2 linked regions of the Ancylobacter polymorphus genome follow. The protein of the gene in region 1 interacts with the protein of each later gene in a pairwise test. Links are inferred from orthologs where the notes say so. Each region holds a gene or a part of one and is shown in the gene's direction. Other genes may lie near its edges. The genes, in order: K9D25_RS17080 and ptsN.

Region 1 (3,627 bases):
CCATCGACCTTGTCGTCGACCTGCTGCATCTGGCCTGAGAGGAGGCCGTTCCATGAACACCGCTCTGCGTCCCGCCCTGGTGCTTCTCGGCCTCTTCACCGCGCTCACCGGCCTCGCCTATCCACTCGCCGTCACCGGCTTCGCCCAGCTGGCCTTCCCCACGGCCGCCAATGGCTCGCCGGTCACGGTCGGTGGCCGCGTGGTCGGCTCCACGCTCATCGGCCAGTCCTTCACCTCGGAGCGCTATTTCCACGGCCGCCCCTCCGCCACGACAGGTGCCGATCCGGCGGACCCGGCGAAAAGCGTGGAGGCCCCCTATAATGCGGCGAGCTCCACCGGCTCAAACCTCGGCCCGAGCTCGGCCGTCCTCGCCGAGGCGGTGAAGGCGCGGGTCGCCGCGCTCGGCGGCGGGCCGGTGCCGGCCGATCTCGTCACCGCCTCGGCCTCGGGCCTCGATCCCGACATCTCGCCGGCTGCGGCGGCGCTGCAGGTCGCCCGCGTCGCCAAGGCGCGCGGCCTGCCGGAAGACGAGGTGCGCGCGCTGGTCAACCGCTCTATCCTTGGCCGCAGCTTCGGCGTTCTCGGCGAGCCGCGCGTCAATGTTCTGGCGCTGAACCTCGCCCTCGACGATCTGAAGCGCTAACGGATCTGCGTGCTGCGATGCCCACCCAAGCCGAGGAACGCCCCGCCCCCGAAGCCTTTCTCGACGAAGCCCGGATAGAGGCGCGCGGGCGGGGCGCGCCGGGGCGCTTGAAAATCTTCCTCGGCGCCTCCCCCGGCGTCGGCAAGACCTTCGCCATGCTGGAGGAAGCGCGCGCCCGCCAGCTGGCGGGCGTCGATGTGGTGGTCGCGCTGGTGGAGACCCATGGCAGGGCGGAAACCGCCGCCCTGCTGCGCACGCTGGAGCAGTTGCCGCGCCGCGTCGTCGAGTATCGCGGCCAAAGCCTCAGCGAGCTCGACCTTGACGCCCTGCTCACCCGCCGCCCCGGCCTCGCCCTCATCGACGAGCTCGCCCACAGCAACGCCCCCGGCTCGCGCCATCCCAAGCGCTGGCAGGATGTGCTGGAAGTGCTCGACGCCGGCATCGACGTGACGACGACGCTCAACATCCAGCACATGGAGAGCCTCAACGACATCGTCTCGCGCATCACCGGGGTGCGCGTCTCCGAGACCGTGCCCGACCATGTGCTGCAGCGTGCCGATGGAATCGAGCTGATCGACCTGCCGCCGGACGAGCTGATCAAGCGGCTGAAGGACGGCAAGGTCTATGTCCCGCAGCAGGTGGGGCGGGCGCTGGAGAACTTCTTCTCGCGCGGCAACCTCACCGCCCTGCGCGAACTCGCCTTGCGCACCGCCGCGAGCCGGGTGGACGCGGAAATGCTCGCCTATATGCGGGCAAACGCCGTCAAGGGCCCGTGGCCAACGCAGGAGCGGCTGCTGGTCTGCGTCAATGAGGCGCCGGTGGCCAAGGCATTGGTACGGGCGGGGCGCCGCATGGCGGACCGCGCGCGCCTGCCCTGGATCGTCGCCACCGTCCTCACCCCGCGCCATGAGACGCTGCCGGCGGACGCGCGCGCCGCCACGCTGGACGCGCTGCGCCTCGCCGAGACGCTGGGGGCGGAGACCGTCACCCTTCACGCCGAATCCGACGCGGTAGCCGAGCTGCTCCGCTTCGCCCGCAGCCGCAACGTCTCGCGCGTCGTCATCGGCCGGCCGCGCACCCATGGCGCCGGCTGGCGACGGCTGGCGCGGCTGCTGCGCGAGCCGGTGGCCGAGCGGCTGCTCGACGCGGCGACGGATTTCGAGGTGACCATCGTCAGCGACCCGAAGCCGCCGGCACGGCGCGGCGGCTTCGCCTGGCCGAGGCTCGACCCCGACTGGCGCGGCTATGCGGCGGCGGTGGCGGCGACGGCTGTGGCCAGCGCGGTCGCCTGGCCGGTCGGCGCCTGGGACGCGATCCCCGGCGGCGCCATTTCCGCGATCTATCTCACCGCCGTGCTGGTGGTGGGCGCCAATTTCGGCCTCGGCCCCTCCATGCTGGCGACGCTGCTCGGCTCGCTCGCCTATAATCTGCTCTACACCGAGCCCTATTACACGCTGGCGGTGAACAACCCCGAGGATATCGTCTCCATCCTCGTCTTCCTGGTCGGCGCCGTCTTCACCGGCTCGCTGGCGGGACGGCTGAAGGCGCAGGTGGAAGGGCTGCGGGTGGCGCAGCGGCGCACCGAGACGCTGTACGACTTCGCCCGCAAGATCGCCTCCGCTGGCAATGCCGACGATGTGCTGTGGGCCGGCGCCTACCACATCGCCGCGACGCTGGACTGCCGCTCGCTCATCCTCATGCCCGCCCCTTCCGGCGCGCTGGAACAGGTGCAGGGCCATCCCTCCATCGAGGAACTGGACCCGCGCGCGGAAGGCGCGGCGCGCTGGGCCTTCGAGCGCAACGAGCCCGCCGGTTCCGGCACCGCCACCCTGCCGATGAGCGAATGGCTGTTCGTGCCGCTGGCGGCGGGGGAGAAGACGCTCGGCGTCATCGGCGTGCGCTTCAAGGACCGCAGCCGCAGCCTCGATCCTGAGACCCGCCGTCTGCTGCTGGCGGTGGAGGACCAGGTCGCCGTCGCGGTGGAACGGGTGCGGCTCGCCGAGGAACTGGCGGATGCCCGTGTCTCCGGCGAGAGCGAAAGGTTGCGCGGGGCGCTGCTCAACTCGGTGAGCCATGATCTGCGCACCCCGCTCGCCACCGTCATCGGCACGGTCTCGGCGCTGGCCGAGGACCCGGACGGGCTTTCCCGCGCCGACCGGCGGGAGCTCGCCGGCACCGCGCTCGACGAGGCGCGCCGGCTCGACCGTTATGTGCAGAACCTGCTGGACATGACGCGCCTCGGCCATGGCGCGCTCACGCCCCGCCGCGCGCCGGTGGAACTGGCGGAAATCGTCGGCCGGGTGCGCACCGACCTCGCCCGGTCGCTGGCCGGCCATCAGCTCGGCATCGCCCTGCCGCGCGATCTGCCCATGCTGGATGTCGACCCGGTGCTGATCGGCCAGGCGCTGACCAATGTGATCGAGAACGCCGCCAAATACGCCCCGCCCGGCACCGCCATCACCGTGTCGGCCCATGCCGAAGGGTCGGAGGCGCTGGTCGCGATCAGCGATGAAGGCCCCGGCATTCCCGACAGCGAGCGGGAGAAGGTGTTCGACCTGTTCCACCGCGTCACCGAGGGCGACGGGCGCCCGGCCGGCACCGGGCTCGGCCTTGCCATTGTGCGCGGTCTGGTGGAGGCTCACGGCGGCACGGCCCGCGCGCTGCCCGGGCCGAACGGACGCGGCACGACCATCGTGCTGCGCCTGCCCCTCGCCACGGCGCCCACTGACGACGGCACATGACCGAGCCCGACACGCCCCCTGCCCGCATCCTCGTGGTGGAAGACGACGCGCCGATCCGCCGCTTCCTGCGCATCGCGCTCGGCAGTGGCGGCTATGACATCACCGAGGCCGAGCGCGGGCGGCAGGGCATCGAACTCGCCGCCACCTCGGCGCCCGATTGCGTGGTGCTCGATCTTGGCCTGCCTGATATGGACGGCAAGGCGGTGATCGCCGCCATACGCGAATGGTCGCGCGTGCCGATTC
Region 2 (3,263 bases), 3.3 Mb from region 1 along the record:
CTGCGCCCGCTGAACCTGCGCATGGTGGCCGATGCCATCGGCATGCACGAATCCACGGTCTCGCGCGTCACCTCTAACAAATACATGGCGACGCCGCGCGGAATCTTCGAGATGAAGTATTTCTTCTCGTCGTCTATTTCATCTTCCGACGGTGGCGAGGCGCATTCCGCGGAATCGGTGCGCTTCCGCATCAAGCAGATGATCGAGGCGGAGAGCCCGGACGACGTGCTTTCCGACGACACGCTGGTGCAGCGCCTGCGCGAGGCGGGGATCGACATCGCCCGCCGTACGGTGGCAAAATACCGTGAAGCCATGCGCATTCCCTCGTCCGTCCAGCGCCGGCGCGAGAAACAGGCGGCGGCGGCCGGAGGCTGACGAGGGCGCTCTCGAGGCGTGCAGGACGGCTTCACACAAGCTTCACACACGCTGTCCACCGCTTCTCGTTGACACTTTCCTTTCCGGCTCATACCTCTTAGTGGCACCGGCCGGGCATGTTAGGGAGTTCGGGCAGGGCGAGGGGCGAATTCGCGAACGCTTCCCGACCCGCCCCAGCAGAAGGACGAGTCACGATGCCGCTGCGGGTTTCAGGAAAAAATCTCGACGTGGGCGAGGCTCTCAGGCAGCGCGTTTCCGATCGCGTCGCCGGGGCGATGGACAAGTACTTCGACGGTGGCTGGTCCGGCCACGTCACGGTCGCCCGCGAGGGCTCCGGCTATCGCGCGGATTGCGCGCTGCATCTCGACAGCGGGACAGTGCTGCAGGCCCATGCCGATGCGCAGGACCCCTATGCCAGCGCCGACGCCGCCGTGGAGCGGATCGAGACGCGGCTCCGCCGCTACAAGAGCCGGGTCAAGCGCCGCGCCGCCAATGGCGAGAATGCCGCCGAGCCCGCCGCTGCCGGCGAGACCGTGCCGCTCACCGTGTTCTCCGCCCCCGACCATGAGGACGCCGAGCCGACGGAAGGCTGGTGCCCGACCGTGGTGGCCGAGGCGACCGCGACGCTGCCGCGTCTCTCGGTGAGCAACGCGGTTCTCGAACTCGACTTCACCGGCGCCACCGCCCTGGTGTTCCGCCATGCCGGTCACGGCCGTATCAACGTCGTCTACCGGCGCGGGGACGGGCATGTCGGCTGGGTGGACCCGCCGGCCAGCGCCCAGGCGGAAGACGTCCATTGATCCCCCGACCTCATGGGAAGCGCGCGGCCGCTGCGGCGGTTCGCGCGCTTCGTCTCGCCCCGACCCGGATCGCCACGCCGCGGATCGTTTCATGGCTCTGATCGACATTCTGTCACCGTCCGCGGTGTTTCCGACCCTCAAGGTTGGCAGCAAGAAACAGGCCCTGCAGGAGCTTTCCGCCCATGCGGCGACGCTGCTGAAGCGGGACGAGCGCGAGATTTTCGAGACGCTGAACCAGCGCGAGCGCCTCGGCTCCACCGGCGTCGGCAATGGCATCGCCATTCCGCACGGCAAGCTGGCGAAGATGGACCGGCTGTTCGGCATGTTCGCGCGGCTGGAGCGGCCGATTGACTTCGAATCGCTCGATGGCGAGCCGGTCGACCTCATCTTCCTGCTGCTGGCACCGGAATCGGCGGGCGCCGATCATCTCAAGGCGCTGGCGCGGGTGGCGCGGCTGCTGCGCGACCCCGAGGTGGCGCGCAAGCTACGCCAGTGCCGCGACGCGCAGGCGATCCACGCCCTGCTCACCGGTGCCCCAGCCGACGCGGTGTGACACCGCTCCCGAGGCGCCCGGGCGGTGCCGCCTGAGGCGGGTGACATCGACGCCCGCCGCCCTATCTCGTCAGGGTCAGACCCCGTTCGTTCAGGAGGCCCGCCATGCCCGAAACCCTTCCCGCCAACCTCGCCCTTTCCGCCGGCCAGTGCCGGGCGGCGCGCGCCCTTCTGGGCTGGAGCGCCGCGGAACTGGCGCAAAAGGCGCGGGTGACGGCGGAGTGGCTGGAGCGGTTCGAGCGCGGGGGCGAGGCGGTCGACGATTTCGACCCCTCGGAAGCCGAGCGCGTGTTGCGCGCCTTGGAAGAGGGGGGCGTGGAACTTCTCGCCCCCGGCCAGGCCAGCAGCGGCGGTGGCGCGGGCCTGCGCATCCGCCAGCAGGGCGGCTATATCCCCGCCAATCGGCTCAGTTCCGCCAATGATGGCTGACGCCGCCGCGCGTCGTCCCGGACGGCTCTGAAGGCCGTTCCGGGAGCGTTCGCAGTGCGCCGCAGGGACGGTGGAGACCGTTACGGCGTAATAGCCACTTTCAGCACGCCGTCGCGCTGATGCGAGAACAGGTCGTAGGCGGCCTCGATATCGTCCAGCTTGAAGCGATGCGTGACCAGCGGTTTCAGGTCCACCCGGCCGGAGGCGATCACGTCGATCAGCCGGCGCATGCGCTCCTTGCCGCCGGGGCAGAGCGTGGTGACGATCTTGTTGTCACCGAGGCCGGCGGAGAAGGCGCCGAGCGGGATCTTGAGATCGGTGGAATAGACGCCGAGCGAAGAGAGCGTCCCGCCGGGGCGCAGCACTTTCAGCGCGCTTTCGAATGTGTGCTGGGTGCCCAGCGCCTCGATGGCGACATCGACCCCGCGCCCGTCGGTCAGCGCCAGAATCTGCTCGACCACGTCGCCCTGCTTGAAGTCCACCACGTCGCTGCAGCCGAGCTGCCGGGCGATGGCGAGGCGCTCCGGCACGGTGTCGACGCCGATGATGCGGGTGGCGCCCTTCAGCTTGGCGCCGGCGACGGCGCACAGGCCGATGGGGCCGAGCGCGAACACCGCGACGATGTCGCCGATCTGCACCGCGCCGCTTTCCGCGCCGGAGAAGCCCGTGGACATGATGTCCGGGCACATCAGCACTTCTTCGTCGGTCAGCGCGTCCGGCACCGGGGCGAGATTGGCGAGGGCATCGGGCACCAGCACATATTCCGCCTGGGTACCGTCGATGGTGTTGCCGAATTTCCAGCCGCCCATGGGCTTGAAGCCGTGCTTCATGCCGGGGCCGTCCTGCGAGCCGCAGCCGCACAGGCAGGCATAGGAATGGCCTGAGGGGGTGATGGCGCCGGCAATGACGCGCTGGCCTTCGCTGTAGCCGGTCACGGCCGAGCCGAGCTTCTCGATCACGCCCACCGGCTCATGGCCGATGGTGAGGCCCTTGGCGACGGGATACTCGCCCTTGAGGATGTGCACATCGGTGCCGCAGATGGTGGTGGTGGTGACGCGCACCAGCGCGTCAAGCGGCCCGACATCGGGAATCGGCTTCTCGTCGAGA

Evidence for each region.
Region 2: the proteins of K9D25_RS17080 (region 1) and ptsN interact in binary tests that used the Escherichia coli proteins (3 or more experiments, as listed by UniProt). The link is inferred for Ancylobacter polymorphus from one-to-one orthologs.

The regions. Positions count from the first base shown.
Region 1 is NZ_CP083239.1:3,575,498-3,579,124, forward strand. The notes cover bases 267-3,584. They hold K9D25_RS17080 (sensor histidine kinase), read left to right. Parts: upstream 267-660; coding sequence 661-3,384; downstream 3,385-3,584. Other genes in these bases: kdpC (potassium-transporting ATPase subunit KdpC), read left to right, coding at 267-643; K9D25_RS17085 (response regulator), read left to right, coding at 3,381-3,584. In the rest of the region: potassium-transporting ATPase subunit KdpB, read left to right, coding at 1-38; more of kdpC, read left to right, coding at 53-266; more of K9D25_RS17085, read left to right, coding at 3,585-3,627. UniProt on the Escherichia coli protein: Member of the two-component regulatory system KdpD/KdpE involved in the regulation of the kdp operon. KdpD may function as a membrane-associated protein kinase that phosphorylates KdpE in response to environmental signals.
Region 2 is NZ_CP083239.1:307,250-310,512, reverse strand. Bases 44-2,997 are described here. They hold ptsN (PTS IIA-like nitrogen regulatory protein PtsN), read left to right. Parts: upstream 44-1,266; coding sequence 1,267-1,728; downstream 1,729-2,997. Other genes in these bases: K9D25_RS01360 (NAD(P)-dependent alcohol dehydrogenase), read right to left, coding at 2,237-2,997; K9D25_RS01365 (helix-turn-helix domain-containing protein), read left to right, coding at 1,833-2,156; hpf (ribosome hibernation-promoting factor, HPF/YfiA family), read left to right, coding at 570-1,175; rpoN (RNA polymerase factor sigma-54), read left to right, coding at 44-375. Also shown: more of rpoN, read left to right, coding at 1-43; more of K9D25_RS01360, read right to left, coding at 2,998-3,263. UniProt on the Escherichia coli protein: Seems to have a role in regulating nitrogen assimilation.